Regions from separate parts of the Flavobacterium sp. SOK18b genome, predicted to be linked through region 1. Evidence: riboswitches for the same ligand, from Rfam matches in the RefSeq annotation. Region 1 holds a riboswitch; each other region holds the start of a gene.
The links. Region 1 has a riboswitch for S-adenosylmethionine ahead of DNC80_RS04415 (alpha/beta fold hydrolase). Riboswitches for the same ligand answer to the same signal wherever they lie in the genome.
Positions count from the first base shown of each region.

Region 2: another riboswitch for S-adenosylmethionine. It lies ahead of DNC80_RS12635 (homocysteine S-methyltransferase family protein); the one in region 1 lies ahead of DNC80_RS04415 (alpha/beta fold hydrolase).
Region 3: another riboswitch for S-adenosylmethionine. It lies ahead of DNC80_RS11945 (Na+/H+ antiporter NhaC family protein); the one in region 1 lies ahead of DNC80_RS04415 (alpha/beta fold hydrolase).

Region 1 covers NZ_QKNZ01000019.1:39,614-46,206, reverse strand. Annotated here, with positions in the region: gene DNC80_RS04430 (PLP-dependent aspartate aminotransferase family protein) at 1-539, opposite strand, end outside; gene DNC80_RS04425 (OsmC family protein) at 623-1,072, opposite strand; gene thrA (bifunctional aspartate kinase/homoserine dehydrogenase I) at 1,168-3,582, opposite strand; gene DNC80_RS04415 (alpha/beta fold hydrolase) at 3,602-4,564, opposite strand; SAM riboswitch class I at 4,642-4,749, opposite strand; gene DNC80_RS04410 (hypothetical protein) at 4,976-5,185, opposite strand; gene metK (methionine adenosyltransferase) at 5,989-6,593, shown strand, end outside.
Region 2 covers NZ_QKNZ01000088.1:32,661-39,253, forward strand. Annotated here, with positions in the region: gene DNC80_RS12625 (vitamin B12 dependent-methionine synthase activation domain-containing protein) at 1-1,126, opposite strand, end outside; gene DNC80_RS12630 (hypothetical protein) at 1,621-2,061, opposite strand; gene DNC80_RS12635 (homocysteine S-methyltransferase family protein) at 2,088-3,089, opposite strand; SAM riboswitch class I at 3,337-3,449, opposite strand; gene DNC80_RS12640 (NAD(P)/FAD-dependent oxidoreductase) at 3,615-4,667, opposite strand; gene DNC80_RS12645 (bifunctional precorrin-2 dehydrogenase/sirohydrochlorin ferrochelatase) at 4,898-5,476, opposite strand; gene cobA (uroporphyrinogen-III C-methyltransferase) at 5,656-6,432, opposite strand; gene DNC80_RS12655 (HEPN domain-containing protein) at 6,425-6,593, opposite strand, start outside.
Region 3 covers NZ_QKNZ01000079.1:50,627-57,219, reverse strand. Annotated here, with positions in the region: gene DNC80_RS11970 (UDP-3-O-(3-hydroxymyristoyl)glucosamine N-acyltransferase) at 1-883, shown strand, start outside; gene DNC80_RS11965 (nuclear transport factor 2 family protein) at 885-1,247, shown strand; gene sucD (succinate--CoA ligase subunit alpha) at 1,344-2,216, shown strand; gene DNC80_RS11955 (hypothetical protein) at 2,417-2,839, shown strand; gene DNC80_RS11950 (cytochrome-c peroxidase) at 2,895-4,076, opposite strand; SAM-I-IV-variant riboswitch at 4,303-4,399, shown strand; gene DNC80_RS11945 (Na+/H+ antiporter NhaC family protein) at 4,454-5,776, shown strand; gene fabG (3-oxoacyl-[acyl-carrier-protein] reductase) at 5,961-6,593, shown strand, end outside.

The DNA of each region.
Region 1 (6,593 bases):
AAAATTAAATTGTGTTTTTTGGCAATATTTCCTAGCAATTCCAAATCAATGATATCAACCGCAGGATTGGTTGGTGACTCTGCGAAAATAATTTTTGTGTCAGGCGTAATCAAACCTTCAATAGTCTCGGGTTGATTGATGTCAAAATACGAGGTTTGTATGTTCCATTTTGGAAAATAATTAATAAACAACGAATGCGTGGCACCAAAAACACTGCTCGAAGAAACAATATGATCCCCTGAACTTAATAGAGCAGCCATAGTAGAATACACCGCGGCCATACCTGATGCAAAGGCAAAACCAGCTGCAGCACCTTCCATAGCGCATACTTTGCTAATAAATTCGTTGTTATTTGGGTTGCTGTAACGGCTGTAAATATTCCTGTCTTTTTCCTCTGCAAATGAGGCACGCATGTCTTCAGCATCTTCAAATACAAAACTAGAAGTAAGGTACAACGGTACCGAATGCTCTAAATATTGTGTTCTTTCTAACTGATTGCGTATGGCTTGGGTTTCGAAACCAAAATTATCATTTTCCATAAATAAGCCCCCTAACCCCCAAAGGGGGAATTGTGTTGGGGTTGATTTGTTTGTTACTAAATTTAATATTTATCCAACAACTATTAGTTGCTAGTTCCCCCTTCGGGGGTTAGGGGGCTTCCATTCAAAACTACTTTGTAATGTATGGTTGCTGTTGGTTCTAATGTTTTGGAAACCGAACAGTATTTTTCAAAAGAAAGTTGTGCAGCTTTTGCGGCTTTGTCCTCCTTGATATCACCTTCTAAATAAAACACCACATGGATATTTTTAAATGGTTTTGCTTCTCCAACCTGAACTCTTTCGCCTTCAACCTCAGCTTTGAAAGACGTGATTTCTTGACGTTGTTTTTTCAAAATCGAAATCATATCAATGGCACTACACCCCGCAACTCCCATCAATACTAATTCCATCGGACTGGCACCCATATCGTTTCCTCCATATTCAGGACGGCTATCTACGTTTACCAAATGCCCTCTTTCGTTTTTTAATTCGAAATGGAAATTGTCGTTTACTCTGTTTAATGTTATTTTCATTACTATATTTTTTGAACGCTGATAACGCGGATTTCCTCACGCGGATACAACTGATTTTATATTTAAATACTGTTTACTGAAAACGTTTACTTCTACTAACCTTTATCAGACAACCTTAGAATATCACCAAAAACACCTCTTGCAGTTACTGCTGATCCTGCGCCAGCGCCTTGAATTACAATTGGTCGGTCTCCGTACGATTCAGTGTAAATTTCAAAGAAAGAATCTGAACCTTTCAATCCGCCTAATGCCGTATCTGATGGTACCGAAACTAATTTTACTTCTAGATTTCCTTTGTCATTTTGCAAATCTCCCGATAATTCTCCAATGTAACGCAACACGTGATTCGGTTTTTGTTCTGCTTTTATTTTTGCATAAATAGGATCAAACTCCGTCAATTTATTCAAAAACTCTCCTACATCTCCGCTACGCAAATGTTCTGGAATTAAATTTTGAATAGCAATTTCTTCAAACTCATTTTGCAAATCTAGTTCTCTAGCCAAAATCAATAATTTTCGTCCTACATCATTTCCGCATAAATCCTCTCTTGGATCTGGCTCGGTATATCCGTTATCGATGGCTTCTTTCAAAATCTCGCTAAACGGCACGTCTTTGGCCGAAAAATTATTGAACAAATAACTCAATGTTCCCGAGAAAACGCCTTTAATCTTTGTGATGTTTTCACCAGAAAGATGCAACAATTTAATAGTGTCAATCAACGGTAATCCTGCTCCAACATTGGTTTCATAAAGATACGTCTTTTGGTTTTCTGCCAGAACTTTTCGTAATTTTTTATAAAAACTATAACTTAACGTATTGGCCACTTTGTTTGACGAAATCAAATCGAAACTATTTTCTACTAACGAAATATAATTCGTAACAAAATCAGCACTTGCTGTATTATCAACGGCAATTAAATTCTCTAAATGATGCTCATTTGCGTAGGCAATCACGTCATCAATGGTATACGAGAATCCGTTGGTTTGAATTTCGTTTTTCCAGTTGGGCGTTACGCCGTTTTTATTCAAGAGAACATTCTTAGAGTTGGCAATCGCAAAAACATTCAACTTAATATCTTTTCTTTTTTCGATGGCTGCTGCCGATTCTAAAATTTGATTAATCAAGGTGCCGCCCACCAAACCGTGACCAAAAACAGCAATATTTATTTTCTTGGCAACGCCAAAAATCTCTCCGTGAATCACATTTAAGGCTTTGTGCAATTGTGATTTTTTAACAACCAAACTCACATTCTTACCCGTCACCGTATTGTTAAACAGAATCGGAACAATTTTATTCTTGATTAAAGCCGTGTAAGGTTTGTGAAAAGTGCTTAAATCCTGCCCAATAATTGAGATGACAGCTACATCATCAGCCACAGTTATTTTATTGACATCTTTCGAATAGAAATCATTTTCGAATTCCTTTTCCAATTCAATCATGGCCGTAGTTGCTTTGTCAGCAGCCACAACCAAGCCTATTCCACGCTCTGATGAACCTTGCGAAATAATACTAACACTGATATTGTTGTCGCCCATTACTCTAAAAATTCGAGCATCGACACCTGTTTTACCAAGCAACCCTCTTCCTTCCAAATTGACCAAAGCCACATTTTCAAGAACCGAAAGCGTTTTAATTCCTTCCTTATTAGAATTGGAAGTAATTAAAGTTCCTTTATTTTCATGATTGAAAGTATTTAAAATACGGAGCGGAATGTTTTTTTCTAATAACGGAATGATAGTTTTGGCGTGCAAAATAGTAGCTCCAAAATTAGCAATCTCATTCGCCTCATTAAACGATAAGTGATCAATTTTCTTCGCATCTACAACTAAATCAGGATTGGCAGTATAAATTCCATCAACATGCGTGTAATTTTGTAATTCTTCGGCATTTAAATAATTCGCAATCAACGAAGCGGTGTAATTACTACCGTTTCTTCCTAGAGTTGTAGTATCATTATTGGTCGTAGAGCCAATAAAACCTGTGATTATACTTACTGTATTTTCAGTGTTTTGCTTAAAAAAAGCAACCACATTTTTCTTCGAAAGTTGTTCTAATGGTTGTGCATCACCAAATTTAGCATCGGTTTTTATCAATTCACGCGTATCTGTAAAACGAGCATGAATTCCATTTTCTATGAGGATGGCCGTCAGTAATTTTGCCGAAAGTAATTCACCTTTAGACAAAATAAGGTCTTTGATCTTTTTGCTGTAATCGCCAATCAAACTGACACCTTCAAACAATTTTTCTAAAATAGTAAACTCCTCAGACAAATCAACAGCTTCATAAACGTCTTGCTGGTATTTTTTAAAATCTTCAAAAAGAGGCTTGTAATCTCCGTTTTGAGAAGCAATGGTTAAAATTTGTTCCAACTCATCCGTTGCATTACCACGTGCCGAAACTACAATTGCAATTTTTTCTCCTTGATTTACTTTGTCTGTTATTATGGCAATAACTTTATTTAATCCGTCACCATTTGATAACGATTTACCTCCAAATTTTAATATTTTCATTGTGTTGTGTGTTTGTAGCTTAGAATAAATCTTGAAGCAAATTGTGTAATTGTTTGTATTCTATCAAAAAAGCGTCGTGTCCGTGAATGGAAACTATTTCTTGATAACTAACTTTTTTATTTATTTTTTGTAGTTGCTCAAAAGTCGCTTTATTTTCACTGGCTGTAAAAAACAAATCCGAATTGATGGCTATTATATGAATTTCTGCTTCAACAGTTTGGATTGTATTTTCAAAAGAAGACCTATTGCGAGTGACATCAATGGTTTTCAATAATTGATTCATCATTTTATAGGATGCCAATTGAAAACGCTGTTGCAATTTTTCGCCGTGATGCAACAACCAACTTTCAACATTAAAAATGGCTAACTCTTCATTAGTAGTTCGCTGAAATTTTGCGGCAAATGATTCTGGAGTTCTATAACATAACATCGCGTGTGTACGGGCATCCTGAATGGGTTTAGACGAATTATTCAGAATTTGTTCTTGCAAAAAACAATTGGCAATAAGCCAGTCTGTAGCTTTCCAATCGGTCGCAATAGGAATTAATTTTTGCGTTATTGTTGGTTCTAATGCGACCATTTCCCATGCAATTCCGCCACCTACAGAACCCCCAATAATGGCGAATAGTCTTGTAACCTCAAGTAAATGAATGCCTTTTATAAAAATTCTAGCAATATCTCTTGCTGTAAAATCAAGATGATTTTCAATTACAACTCCATCAAATCCATTTCCAGGAACGTTAAAAGCAAGTACGGTATATTTTGTAGTATCAATAGTTTTGTTGGTGCCAATTAGGTCATTCCACCAACCGTTATCGCCCACAACCTGTGAATTTCCGGTTAGCGCATGATTGACCAAAACGATGGGAGCTGTATGTAATGGCAACCCAAAAACTTGATAACTTAAGTTTAGAGCATTAAAAATTACACCTGACTCCGTGGTGAAATTGTGTAATGTTATTGTTGTTGGTTTATTTTCCAATTGCAAATCTGTTATAATTATGACTTGTGTTTGGAAATATTAGAAAGAAAGCTAGGTGTTATCTAGACAAATTCTTAGTGTTATCTTTCCACGATGGGCGTGGTAGAATGCAGCACCTTCTCCGATAAATCGAAGGGTTGCTAAGGCTTCATCGGGTCTAATCCCTCTGCCTTTCTTTATAACATTTCAATACTGTTGTGAACTTTGTGAGTGCAAATAAAGCACTAATTTTTATTCTGAGCAAATTTTTATGCAAAGTTTAGTCTGAATTACTTTTGCAGTATTCGCAAAAGTATGCAAAAAGCAAGCTGTTTTAACAAAGAAATGTATCGTTTTAGACCATAACTCCATTAAAACAGCAATCCTAATTTAAAATGCATTTTCTCGCTCATTAAAATACATTTGGAATCCCTAAATAAAAAGGACATCATTTTCTTTGGAATACATTAAAAAAAGTAATGAATTAGGCACTGTCTTTAGTGCTGTAACATCATTGGTAGCCATCTCAAATCTAGGATGGATAAGCTCATTCGTTACATTTGTATTATTTCTTTTTTTTGTTCTCCATAATCCTTTCCTCAATAACAGGATTCCTTTCGTTAAATAGTCATTTTTTTTCATTTTTTTTGTTTTAGGTTAATAATTATGAAATTCTATTTTTAAAATTAGTATCAACATCAATACCAGTTTTTATGAAAATTAAAATTTTATCAATATTTATTTTCTTATTATTCTGTTCAACCAAATAATTTAACAATCCATAATCTTCTTGAAAAACTACGTTAATTACTATTCGTACTAAAAGCAATAAACCCCTTTTAGATACGTATCCAAAAGGGGTTTAGTTTTTTAAACTTGTCCTTTCGGGTCATGATTTATCAAATAGTACAACAGCACAAATAGGCGCTATTGCATTCATTTTTTGTTGGCATTTTAGTGTATTCATAAATTTTTATTCTTTGTGGTATTTCAAAAAAAAAAGCTTCCCAAATACTGGGAAGCTTTACTATATAATTTAGTTCAAATTATGCAATAAACAACCCTCAGGAATTTTCCTGTGCGACCTTAAAAACATTGCAAATACTTGATTTCATGATTACTTATTTTGATTATCAAATATCGAAAATATTATTTAAACTACAAAATTTTAATAGTATTAATTTTGTTTATAATTCAAAAAATATTTTCAAAAGATAAAATAGTAAAAAAAAGTTAAGAATTATATGCAAATCAAAATGGTTTCATACCTTTGCAAACTATTACCAGAGGAAAAATTTGAACTGATTGCAACCTCTTCATAATGAAACTTATTCATTATGGATACTGAAGTATTCTCAGTAGAAAAAATGCTAAAGCAGAAACGCTCCTTTAGTCCTTTTCAGCAATTATTTTTTCTCGCTTAATTTTATAAAATAATAAAACTTATGGCCTATTTATTTACGTCAGAATCTGTGAGCGAAGGACATCCAGATAAAATTGCAGATCAAATTTCAGACGCATTAATTGATAACTTTCTAGCATTTGATGCTGAATCAAAAGTAGCTTGTGAAACTTTAGTAACTACTGGTCAAGTTATTTTGGCAGGAGAAGTAAAATCAAATACGTACTTAGATGTGCAAAATATTGCACGTGAAGTCATTCGAAAAATTGGTTATACCAAAAGCGAATACATGTTTGAAGCGAACTCATGCGGTATTCTTTCGGCTATTCACGAACAATCTGCTGATATCAATCAAGGAGTTGACAGAGCAAGCAAAGAAGAGCAAGGTGCTGGTGACCAAGGAATGATGTTTGGTTACGCAACCAATGAAACGGAAAATTACATGCCATTGGCACTTGATTTATCTCATAAATTATTGCAAGAATTAGCTGTTTTAAGACGTGAAAATAACGAAATTACGTATTTGCGTCCTGATGCTAAATCGCAAGTAACTTTAGAATACAGCGACGATAATAAACCAACTCGTATTGAAGCGATTGTTATCTCTACGCAACACGATGATTTTGACGAAGAAGCTACTATGCTTGC
Region 2 (6,593 bases), on a different contig from region 1:
AACCAAACAAATCACCCACGACATTCATTCCCGTCATCAAGTTGATTTCGATCACCTCAATGGGTTTTGTAGCAGCTTGTCGCGCTTCTTCAACATCTTCTTCAATAAACGCATCCACTCCTTTTACTAACGAGTGCGTGATTCTTTCTTGAACGGTTCCTGAACGCCATTCTAATACCGCCTTTTCATTTGTTTTGGATCCGTCGCCTTTTACATTCTCCGCAAAATCGAGCAAACGTTCTGTCGCATCGTCGCGTCTGTCCAGAATCACATCTTCAACATGCTCCAATAAATCTTTCGGAATCTCATCATAAATCGATAACATTTCTGGATTTACAATCCCCATTGTCATTCCGTTTTGAATGGCATGGTACAAGAAAACCGAGTGCATCGCCTCACGAACCGTATCGTTTCCTCTAAACGAAAACGAAACGTTACTCACCCCACCACTGATATGTGCGTGAGGTAAATTTTCGCGAACCCACTTGGTTCCTCTAAAGAAATCCAACGCATTTAAGCGGTGCTCTTCCATACCTGTTGCCACTGGGAAAATATTCAAATCGAAGATGATATCTTGTGGCGGAAATCCAATTCCCACTAAAATATCATACGAACGCTGACAAATTTCAACACGCCTTTCGTAATTATCCGCTTGACCCACTTCGTCAAAAGCCATCACAATTACCGCCGCACCATAACGCTTTATCAGTTTAGCATGGTGAATAAAAGCTTCTTCGCCTTCTTTCAACGAAATCGAATTCACAACACATTTCCCTTGTACGACTTTCAAACCCGCCTCAATGATTTCCCATTTCGAGCTATCAATCATAATGGGTACGCGCGAAATATCCGGCTCAGCCGCAATCAAATTCAGGAATTTTGTCATCGCATATGCGCCATCGAGCATTCCCTCATCCATATTGATATCAATGATTTGTGCTCCACCTTCTACTTGCTGGCGCGCAATATCAAGCGCCTCATCGTATTTTTCTTCCTTAATCAATCGAAGAAATTTTCTCGAACCCGTCACATTGGTTCGTTCCCCCACATTCACAAATACACTTTCCGGCGTAATGATTAGGGGTTCCAATCCTGCTAATACTAGGTTTCTTCTTTTTTCTGCCATTTCTTTATTTTGAGTTACTCCATTTCTAAGAAACTTAGAATGAGTTTTTATTTTTTTATTTAATGCAAAGTTTTCGAAACCTTACCATCTTATTTCAATTCTTTTTCGGGCGTGTCCCTCCAAAAAAAGTCGGGTCGGGCTATTCGTTTCAAGTCCTCAATCAATTCCGTTAGCACTCCATTGATCTGCGGGCTTTCCACTACTATCCCTCACGCGGGCATTGTGCTAACAACACACTTTTTTTTTGTTGATTCTTCCGTTTCTTTATTCTTCAATTTTGTCATTTTGAGGAACGAAGAATCTAAACAAGTTGCTCTGCTGCTAGCGCTAGCGTCACGCTCGTGCTTATTATTTTTTCTTAAAATTCTTTTCCTGCCTATTTTATGTGCACCAGCGGGGCGCTCGCGCTCGCAAACGAATAAAACTATTTTACTCACCAATACTTCCTTTGACTTGCGTAATAGATGCATTGTAATAAAATCCAATAATCGCGATCACTGCCATTTTGATTTTTCTAGATATCGACTAGTTACATTTCCATCGTATACATAATATTTAGTCCAAGTAAAACCATTTTTAACAAGAGTAAGGGAATCGGGCTTCAATTCTTTATCTAAAAAAATATAATTCCCTTTCGGATTATTTAAGTCATACTTCACTTTGTAAAACTTGTTTAAAATTTCATCTCCTCCCATCGTATTTCTCTTAGACATAACCTTACCATCCACATAAAAGCAATAAATTAAAACCCTTCGTTTACCGACCTGTTTAAACCTCGTTGTTAAACCAATTGCTTCGCCCTTAAATGTTTCTTTGTACTTTTCAAACTTTGTTTTTCTAGAGATATCAAATAATATATATATTGTTGCCAAGGTAAGAGAGCATAGCAGTACCCATTTCAAATTCTTAAAATTATCAATAGTCTTTTCCTCCATTTTTAATAAACTAAATTATCTTAACATTACATCACTGCAGTTGAAACCCTCGGTTTGTATTCCTTTGCGATATCGGCAATTAACTTGATGTGGGCTGGTGTTGTTCCGCAACAACCCCCTATGATGTTGACCAAATTATCATCGAGATATTCTTTGATAAAAGCTTGCATTTGTTCTGGTGTTTCGTCGTATTCTCCAAAGGCGTTGGGCAATCCTGCATTAGGATGGGCCGATACGTTGAACGATGTGTTTTGCGACAAGGTTTGTAAATACGGCTTGAGTAAATCGGCACCAAGGGCGCAATTGAATCCTACACTCAACAACGGTATGTGCGACACCGAAACTAAAAAAGCCTCAACCGTTTGTCCCGAAAGTGTTCTTCCGGAAGCATCAGTAATTGTTCCGGAGACCATAATAGGAATATCAAGATTGCGTTCGTCTTTTACTTCTTCAATAGCAAAAAGCGCTGCTTTGGCATTTAAAGTATCAAAAATAGTTTCTACCAAAAGTAAATCGCAACCACCATCCATAAGCGCTTCTACTTGTTGCTTGTACGCGATGCGTAAATCATCAAAAGTTACGGCTCTGTAACCGGGATCGTTTACATCTGGTGACATGCTTGCTGTTCTATTCGTGGGTCCAATGGAACCCGCTACAAAACGAGGTTTGTCTGGATTTTTGGTGGTAAATTCATCGGCTACTTCGCGGGCAATTTTGGCCGACTCATAGTTCAATTCATATACATATTCTTCAAGATAGTAATCAGCCATACCGATAGTGGTTCCTGAGAAAGTATTGGTTTCAACAATATCAGCTCCAGCTTCAAAATATGCGGCGTGAACGTCTTTTATAGCTTGTGGCTGCGTGAGCGACAATAAATCATTGTTTCCTTTTAGCGAATGCGGAAAATCCTTGAAACGTTCTCCTCTAAAATCTTCTTCGGAGAAATTGTAACGTTGCAACATGGTTCCCATAGCTCCATCAAGGATGAGGATGTTTTTTGTAATGGCTTCGTGAATGCTTGACATAACTTTTTATTTCTTGTAAATCACAATTTGAAATTGTGATTTTTACTTTTGATTAGTATTTCCAAAAGTTCCCAATTTTTCTTTATAGCCCCGATTGCAGTGAAAATCCTTTTATTTTTTTCTTTAAAAAATAAAAGATTGTAACGGAAAGCGGGAACGATTATGACTGAAAAGCGCCATTAATCTGCTCTAAAAAATTCGATATGTTGTCAAGAAAAGGTTTGAGAAATACTGTAGAAGTATTCTTGTGTTATCTATCTTTGATACTGGTTGTATAAAGTAGAATGTAGCACCTTCTTTAAAAAATAAAGGGTTGCTAAGGTTTCATTGGGTCTTTCCCTCCGCCTTTCGTGATAACTTTCAATAAATATAGGAACAGTGCAAAGTAACGACATAGTGCTAACAATTGCAAGTGTTTTTTTAAAGATTCTGAGAGGCTAATTGTCTAAGCAAAAAAAAAGTTCTGAATTACTAAGCTTTTTAATGAACTTAGCAACTCAGAACCTTTTTGACTCAATAGCTTTTTTATACGATTGCTTTTACTACGGCTTTTGGAGCTTCTTTACGAGTTCCGTCAAAACCATCTACGCCTGAAACGGTAGTATATTTTAAAACATAGCGCTTACCTGGATTAATGATTTGGTAGGCCGCTTGACACATTAAAGTGGCTTCATGGAATCCACACAAGATTAATTTTAATTTTCCTGGATAGGTATTTACGTCTCCAATGGCGAAAATTCCAGGAATGTTGGTTTGGTAATCTAAGGCGTTGTTTACTTTGATGGCATTTTTTTCGATTTCTAATCCCCAGTCGCCGATAGGACCTAACTTTGGAGTAAGACCAAAAAGCGGAATAAAATAATCGGTTTCGATGGTGCGTTGTGCGCCATTTTCCTCGACTACAACTGCCTCAAGATGTTCGGCACCTTTTAAACCTACTACTTCACCTGGTGTAATCATTTTTATTTTACCAGAAGTCTTTAGCTCTTGTACTTTTTCTACAGAGTCTAAAGCACCACGAAACTCGTTGCGACGGTGAATCAAAGTCACTTCTGAAGCTACGTTTGACAAAAAGATACTCCAATCTAGAGCCGAATCGCCACCTCCAGCGATAACTACGCGCTTGTCACGGAATTTTTCTGGGTTTTTGATGAAGTATTTAATTCCTTTGTCTTCGTAGAATTCGATGTCTTCAATCAATGGTTTTCTTGGTTCAAAACTACCTAATCCACCAGCAATAGCAATAACTGGCGCATGGAATTTCTTGCCTTTGTTTGAAGTCACAATAAATGTTCCGTCTTCTTGTTTTTCGATGGTTTCGGCACGTTCACCCAAGGTAAACCCTGGTTCGAACTGCTTGATTTGCTCCATTAAATTATCTACTAAATCACCAGCCAATACTTCTGGAAATCCAGGAATATCATAAATAGGTTTTTTAGGATATAACTCTGATAACTGCCCACCTGCTTGTGGCAAAGCATCTAATATATGACATTTTAATTTTAATAATCCTGCTTCAAAAACTGCAAATAAACCTGTTGGCCCCGCGCCAATAATGAGTATGTCTGTTTTAATCATTTTGATTTAATTTAGTATCCTATGTTTTGCCTTCAGTTGTAATTGTAGGCTGTTATGGAAATTGTTAATTGTGTTTATCTATGTTATTGTATTGAATCTAGGCGCTCAATCCTTTTAATTATAATTGAGTACAAATATCACTATTCTGTTTAGTTAAAAAAACAGAAACTGATTATTAAGAACTATTACATTTTATCTTTTTTCTATGAACTTAAGATTGTGTTTTGTGCTTACTTTGCTTTGAGCGTCTCTGTGATTTCATTCATTTTTTGAACTTTTTCCTCAAAATTTCCTTTCAATGTTTTTCGGTATTCATTGAGATTCTCGACCATTTTATTGATATCGTTTGGAATTATTTCTTCAAAAAACTCTCGCAGTCGTTTGGCTGTAGTGGGTGATTTCCCGTTGGTTGAAATGGCAATTTTCACATTCCCTTTGGTTACAATTCCGCCCAAATAATAATCACACAATGGCGGTGTATCAGCAATATTACAAATCAAATATCTTTTTCGGGATAAATCATAAATCCTTTTGTTCACCTTCAAATCATCGGTGCAGGCAATCACCATGTGGCGTTTGCGGAGCATCCAGCGATTGAATTTTTTATAAGTCAACTTCACTGTTGGATGGCTTGCAGCCAAGGTTTCTAATTCTGGTAAAAACCAGGGTGCTACTACCTCAACATTGGCATTGGGACTGGATTTCAACAGAAACGATAGTTTTTCTAAACCCACATTTCCGCCACCCACAATGAGCACATTGAGGTTGTGTAATTTTAAAAAAATAGGATATAATTCGTTTCTTTCCACTTTTATTTTAATTCTTTAAATTGGAATTCGTTATTAATCAATAGAATTCGTTTTCGGCAACATTGGGTTAAAAATCAACCTTTTTTATCATTCATCATCGTATTAATCATAATGCCATCATTACCGTTATCATCGGGTTGAAACCCGACGCTACAATATTATCCGTTCCTACGGAACTGTTATTTACGAATTTCTTTCGCTATGAATTCTTCATAAAAGCCTTTTAATTTATTGCTCTCTTTAACCACCTCGCCAATGACGATTATGGCAGGTGAACTTAATTGTTGCTCTGCAACCACTTTCTCAATGTTGTTGATGGTTCCCACGCCAATTTTCTCCTGAGCGGTCGTTCCGTTTTGAATAATGGCAACCGGTGTTTCTCCTTTAGATTCTTTTTGGAACAAATCGATAATCTGAGTGAGTTTGCTCATTCCCATTAAAATAACTACCGTTGCTGATGATTGTGCAGCCAAAGCCACATCATTTGATAATTTTCGATCAGAAGTTGTTCCTGTAATTACCCAAAAACTTTCAGAAACGCCTCTTTTGGTCAATGAAATCCCTTGATAAGCCGGAACAGCAATCGAGGATGAAATTCCAGGCACCACAGATGTAGGTATGCCAAAACTTTCTATAAAGTCAATTTCTTCACTTCCACGGCCAAAAATAAAAGGATCACCTCCTTTTAAGCGAACTACATGTCCGTACGTCAAGGCATTGTCTACAATCAATTGGTTGATTTGATCTTGCGAATATTCATGACAGCCTTTGCGTTTGCCTACAAAAATCTTAATCGCTTTTTTGGGAGCATACGTCAAAATCTCCTCGTTGGCCAAGGCGTCGTACAATACCACATCCGCTTCTGCTAATGCTTTGGCACCTTTGATCGTCAGTAAATCGGGATCGCCAGGACCCGCACCAACTAGTGTTACGATGGGTTGTTTCTTTTTAAGCATCAGCTAAGTCTTTATTTCTATACGCTTCGATGGCATCAAAAAACACAATGGCATCTTGAATGTACTTTTTAGCAAATTCAGCAGAAGGTTCATTTTGATTGATTTGATATACCAATTCTCGTAAAGAAGATTGCAATTGAATTGTATTTGTAGCCACAAAA
Region 3 (6,593 bases), on a different contig from region 1:
CAATTGTAAATACATTGGTGATGCTGATTTTCCTGTTTACGGTATGAATGAAATTCATGTTGTAGTACCAGGAGATATCGTTTTTGTTGACCATCCTAAATATTATGATAAAGCATTACAATCTGCGGCAACCATAATATTAATCAATAAAGAGGTTGTTTGTCCTGAAGGTAAAGCATTGTTATTATCTGATGATCCGTTTCGAGATTTTAATATTTTAACAAGGCATTTTAAACCCTTTCAATTTTCTAATGTTTCTATTTCTAGTACTGCTGTAATTGGTGAAGGAACAGTTATTCAACCCAATACTTTTATTGGAAATCATGTTGTCATTGGAAATAATTGTTTAATACATTCTAATGTTGCTATTTATGACCATACTGTAATAGGTAATAATGTCATAATACACGCTGGTACTGTTTTAGGGGCTGATGCTTTTTATTATAAAAAACGTCCAGAGGGTTATGATCAATTGGTTTCTGGCGGTAGGGTTGTTATTGAAGACAATGTTGGGATAGGTGCTCTTTGCACCATTGATAAAGGAGTGACTGGAGATACAAGTATTGGTGAAGGAACAAAAATTGACAACCAAGTGCATGTAGGGCATGATACCGTTATTGGTAAAAAATGTTTAATTGCATCTCAAACTGGTATTGCAGGTTGTGTAATTATTGAAGATGAAGTAACCATGTGGGGACAAGTAGGTACTACAAGTGGAATCACAATTGGTACAAAGGCAGTAATAATGGGTCAAACTGGAGTAACAAAATCTGTTGAAGGAGGAAAGTCATATTTTGGGACTCCAATTGAAGAATCAAGAGAGAAATTAAAACAGTTGGCCAACATTAAAAAAATTCCCGAAATTTTAAATAAAATTAAATAATATGTCTGCTAAAGAAATTGTTCAGAATTTTTACAAATCAGATGCTTTTATTGATAGTACAGTTTTAAAAGATTTTTTGCATCCAGAAATTGTTTTAGAATGGAATAGTAGCAAAGGATTTGTAGAACACAATTTTGCGTCTTTACTGTTACTTTCGGATGAATTAAGTAAAGCCTATGTACGATCAAAAGTTCGAATAAATCATGTTGTTGCTGAAAATGATTTAGTATCTGTGCGTTATTCGCATTTTGTAAAAACAATTGAAAACCCTAGAGAAGAGATGCTTTTGGCACATTTTATTGTGATTTGGCAAATTAAAGACGATAAACTCTATCGCGGTTTTCAAATGAGCCAATTATCATAATATTTAGTGTCAAAAAAAATATTTTTGAATACCAATTACTGATTAGTATTTTATACTTTTGCATAACGATTTTAAAAACTACATAAATAATATATCATGAGTGTTTTAGTTAACAAAGATTCCAAAATAATAGTTCAAGGTTTTACAGGAAGTGAAGGGACTTTCCATGCTTCTCAAATGATTGAGTATGGTACTAATGTTGTAGGTGGTGTAACTCCTGGTAAAGGAGGAACAAGTCACTTAGACAGACCTGTATTTAATACTGTAAAAGATGCTGTTGACCAAGCGGGAGCTGACACAACTATCATTTTTGTACCACCAGCTTTTGCTGCTGATGCTATTATGGAAGCTGCTGATGCTGGAATTAAAGTAATCATTGCAATTACTGAAGGAATTCCTGTTGCTGATATGATAAAAGCAAACAGTTATGTAAAAGAAAGAAATGCAAGATTGATAGGACCTAACTGTCCTGGAATTATTACTCCAGGTGAAGCTAAAGTAGGGATTATGCCAGGCTTTGTTTTCAAAAAAGGAACTGTAGGTATTGTATCTAAATCAGGAACATTAACCTATGAAGCTGCTGATCAAGTTGTAAAACAAGGATTAGGAATAACAACTGCTATCGGTATTGGTGGTGATCCAATCATTGGAACAACTACAAAAGAAGCTGTTGAATTGTTAATGAATGATCCAGAGACTGAATGTATCGTAATGATAGGTGAAATTGGGGGTCAACTTGAAGCTGATGCTGCAAAATGGATCAAAGCTGATGGAAACCGTAAGCCAGTTGTAGGTTTCATTGCAGGAGTTACTGCTCCAGCAGGACGTACAATGGGGCATGCAGGTGCTATTGTTGGTGGTTCTGACGATACAGCTGAGGCTAAAAAACAAATCATGAGAGAATGTGGTATTCACGTTGTGGATTCACCAGCTGAAATTGGTAAAAAAGTAAAAGAAGTTTTAGGATAATCTAAGCTTTTTCTAAATAATAGTAAAGCCTCACAATTTGTGAGGCTTTTTTATGATAAATAGAATTAAAAAAAATACCTTTGCACTTTATTGAAAATCTGATTTTATATCAAAATCAATAAAATACAAATGAACTTGTTATGGTTTATTTTACAACTTGTAAGGTAATGTTCATGGCTAGTTCCTAATAAATAATATATATGTACAAAGAATTAGAAAAATTCAAAGTTACCAATCAATTTTCTTTCACAATCGAAGATAGTCTTGCTGAAGTTTGCAATGCTTCGGATGGATCGGGTGTATTTTTAGTATATGCTATAGGTGATTCAAAAGAGTTAATTATGGTAGGTTCTACAGGAACTGTTCAAAATAATGGAACCTTGAAAATTAAAAACGGTGGTCTTAACGAAAAAATTGTTGAAGGTCATCAATTTGCAAAAACGGGAAGAAAATATTCTTGGCCTGCACAAATGAAAATTGAAGATATCACCACACTTGAAGTAGTTTGGTATGAAACATTTAATACAGACTCAAAAGGAATTCCAACTGCAGTTGAAGGTGTAATTTTACAAAATTTCTTTGATGAAAATGGAAAATTACCAAGATGGAATGTAGCTTTCTAAGTTCATTTTGATTAATAATTAAAAGTCCCCAAAGGTATATTTGGGGACTTTTTTATTATTTGAAAGGTGTTGACCATTTTGCGTCTACATAGACATTTGTTCCAGTTAAGGTTTTTACAAAGGCGATTAAAGCATCTACTTCTGTGGCTGTTAAATTCAATTTTTGACCAAAACCATTTGGCCTTAACCTAGGATCTAGATTTGTATTTCCAGGGGCTAGGTTTATTGTGCCGTAATGGCCTATTACATTTTGAAGCGTATTCAAATTTGCGGTATGCATGAAAGCTCCATTGCTACTTCCATCTGCTTTTACCAAGTCTCTAAGTGATGGAGATTTAGTATTTGTGATGTCAATTCCATTTCCATTTAGTATCCCGATTATTCCATTATTTCTACTGTTTGGGTCAATACTAAATTCAGGAGCTTGATGACAACCTGCGCAGCCTACTCCTCCAGCAATTCTATTTCCAGTAGCATCAAATACTGGAGGTGTTAAAAATAAGTTTTTACCTTGGTTTTCTTGTGCAGTAAAATTAGGAAACTGTTGATTGTCATTTGCAACAAGTGCTCGGCCAGCATCATATTTCGCATCGAATGATTGAATACTTCTTACAAATTGTGATAATGCTAACTGAATTTTATTTTCGGTAATATCTTCTGATCCATATACAAACTTGAACAATTCTTTATAATATCCTATGTTTTGTAGTTTAGTAATTAATGCAGTAAAGTTGCCATCGCCTAATGTCCCGCTAAACCCCATTTCAATATGATCTTGAATAGGTTGGGTTACTTGATTTTCTAAAGTTGAAGCTCTCTCATCCCAAAAGAATTTATTTTCATTTGAAAATCTAGTATTTATTAATCTCATGGAGTGTCTACTAGTTGTCCCGTTTACTCCAGTACTAGCTGCTGCAACATCTCCAAAAGCATTTGCTTGTATGTGACATGAAGAACATGAAATTGTGTTTTTTGATGACAGATTCTTATCGTAAAATAAAACCCGACCTAATGTTGCGCCTTTATCTGTAATGGGGTTCCCTGCAGTATTGTCTTTAGTTATATAATTAGGAATTGTTTGACTAGCATAATTATCCAGTTTGTTAACATTTATTTTTCCGGTAAATGTTGTTGTAATATTAGGATAGGGATCGATTGCTACATAGTTATTTGCATCGTCATTTTTACTGCAACTTGAAGCGAAAATTAAACATATTATTAATAAAACTTTTTTCATAAATATTCTACTAGTGTTAATATTTCAATAATTATATCTTTTATTTGGATGTTTATTAGACTATGTTTATCAAAAATAGTTTAATTAACGATAATATTTAATTTTACAACTCTTTTTTTTGATAAATTGTTGATTTTACAATAAATTTCCGTTTGTTAAATATTGCATAATATTTTAAATTTCAGAGTGTTTGTTTAATATATGATAAAATTTTAATTACTTTTGCACCCGTTATCACGAATCCTTAAATAGGATAGCAACCTGCAACAACAAGCAAGGTGCTAAAACGATAAGCCAAATCTTTTGGAAAAAATGTTGTTTACATTCCCAATACCAGCTTTGTTTTTCGTCATAACGCTTAATTTAAAATTATTTTTATGACAAAGTTTACTAAGGAATCTGGAAATCCTTTTGCATTGATTCCGCTATTTATTTTTATTTTTACTTTTTTAGGAGCAGGTATTTTACTTAATGATTTTTATGCTTTTCCTTCTCCTGTTGCTGTTTTGGTAGGCATTGTTGCTGCTTTTATTTTATTTAAAAACAGTACAGAAGACAAAGTTGATACTTTAATTGCTGGTTGTGGTGATAGTAAAATTATAACCATGTGTTTGATTTATTTATTTGCAGGCGCTTTTGCAGTTGTTAGTAAGGCAATGGGTGGAGTTGATGCAGTAGTGAACCTAGGTATTAATACCATTGATGTAGCGTATTTTCCACTGGGAATTTTCTTGATAGCCTCGTTTTTATCAACTGCTACAGGTACATCTGTTGGAGCTATAGTTGCAATAGGACCTATTGCTATATCACTTGCTGATAAAAGTGGTGCTTCTATGCCATTGATAGCAGGCGCTTTACTTGGTGGCTCTATGCTAGGAGATAATTTATCAATGATATCAGATACTACTATAGCTGCCACTCAATCCCTAGGTTGTGATTTAAAAGATAAGTTTAAGATCAATTTGTTTATCGCACTTCCGGCGGCAATTGTTACTATTTTAATTTTCTTTTATTTGGGATTTAATTCAGATGTTATTTCTGTGGATATTGCAAAAAGTGATTATTCATTATGGGCTATCTTGCCTTATGTTTTAGTGATAATTTTAGCAGTTGTAGGTGTCAACGTTTTTTACACCTTACTATTAGGTACCATAATTGCGGGTTTTATTGGTTTTTATAATGATTCTTTTACAGTAATGGAGTTTACTCAGAAAATTTATGAAGGATTTACGAGCATGACCGATATTTTTCTACTTTCAATGCTTACAGGTGGATTAGCAGCTATGGTGGACAAGGCTGGTGGTATAACATGGGTTTTGAATCAGATAAAGAAAAGAATTAAAAGTAAAAAATCAGCACAAACAGGAATTGGTGTTTTAGTAGGTTTTGCAAATTTAGCTATTGCAAATAATACGGTTTCTATTGTTATTACGGGGCCCATAGCAAAGGAAATTAATGATGAATATGGGTTGAGTGCTAAAAAATCGGCTACTATATTAGATATTTTTTCGTGTGTAATACAAGGGATATTGCCATATGGTGCTCAGATATTGTTGATATTAAACTATGCAAATGGTAAATTAAATTTTATAGATATTTTAAGTAATGCGTGGTATCATTTGTTTTTGCTAGTATTTACATTGATTGCCATTTATGCTGCTTTTTGGGATAAACTAGCATATCGTTTTTTGAAGGTTTAATTGTAAAAATTATTGTTCATAATCAAAGCTAAATTTTTTTTAAAAAAGGAAATAGTATATATTTGGCAAGTCGTTTTTAGCCCTGATAGCAACGGAAATCCTTTTGGGTACGCGACAGCGGACCTAAAAGATTGCAGTGAATAGCAGGAATAGCTTCAAATAAAAAATAAACTAATTTTTGAATATGAAATTACTAGAAGGAAAAGTTGCCATTATCACAGGCGCAAGTCGCGGAATTGGAAAAGGGATTGCAGAAATTTTTGCTAAACATGGAGCCAATGTTGCTTTTACATATAGTTCATCAGTAGAATCTGCGATGGCTTTAGAAAATGAGTTAAACGCTCTAGGTATTAAAGCAAAAGGATATCAATCAAACGCTGCAGATTTTAACGAAGCGCAAACATTTGTGGATGCTGTTTTGGCTGATTTTGGAACGGTTGACGTATTGATTAATAACGCTGGAATCACAAAAGATAATTTATTGATGCGTATGTCTGAAGAAGATTTTGACAACGTGATGGATGTGAATTTGAAATCAGTTTTTAATATGACAAAAGCGATTCAACGTACTTTTTTAAAGCAACGTGCCGGATCGATTATTAATATGAGTTCAGTAGTAGGTGTAAAAGGTAATGCAGGACAAACGAACTATGCGGCATCTAAGGCTGGAGTTATTGGTTTTTCAAAGTCTGTAGCACTGGAATTAGGATCTCGTAATATTCGTTGTAATGTAATTGCACCTGGATTTATTGAAACTGAAATGACTGCCAAACTAAATGAGGATGTTGTAAAAGGCTGGAGAGATGGAATTCCGTTA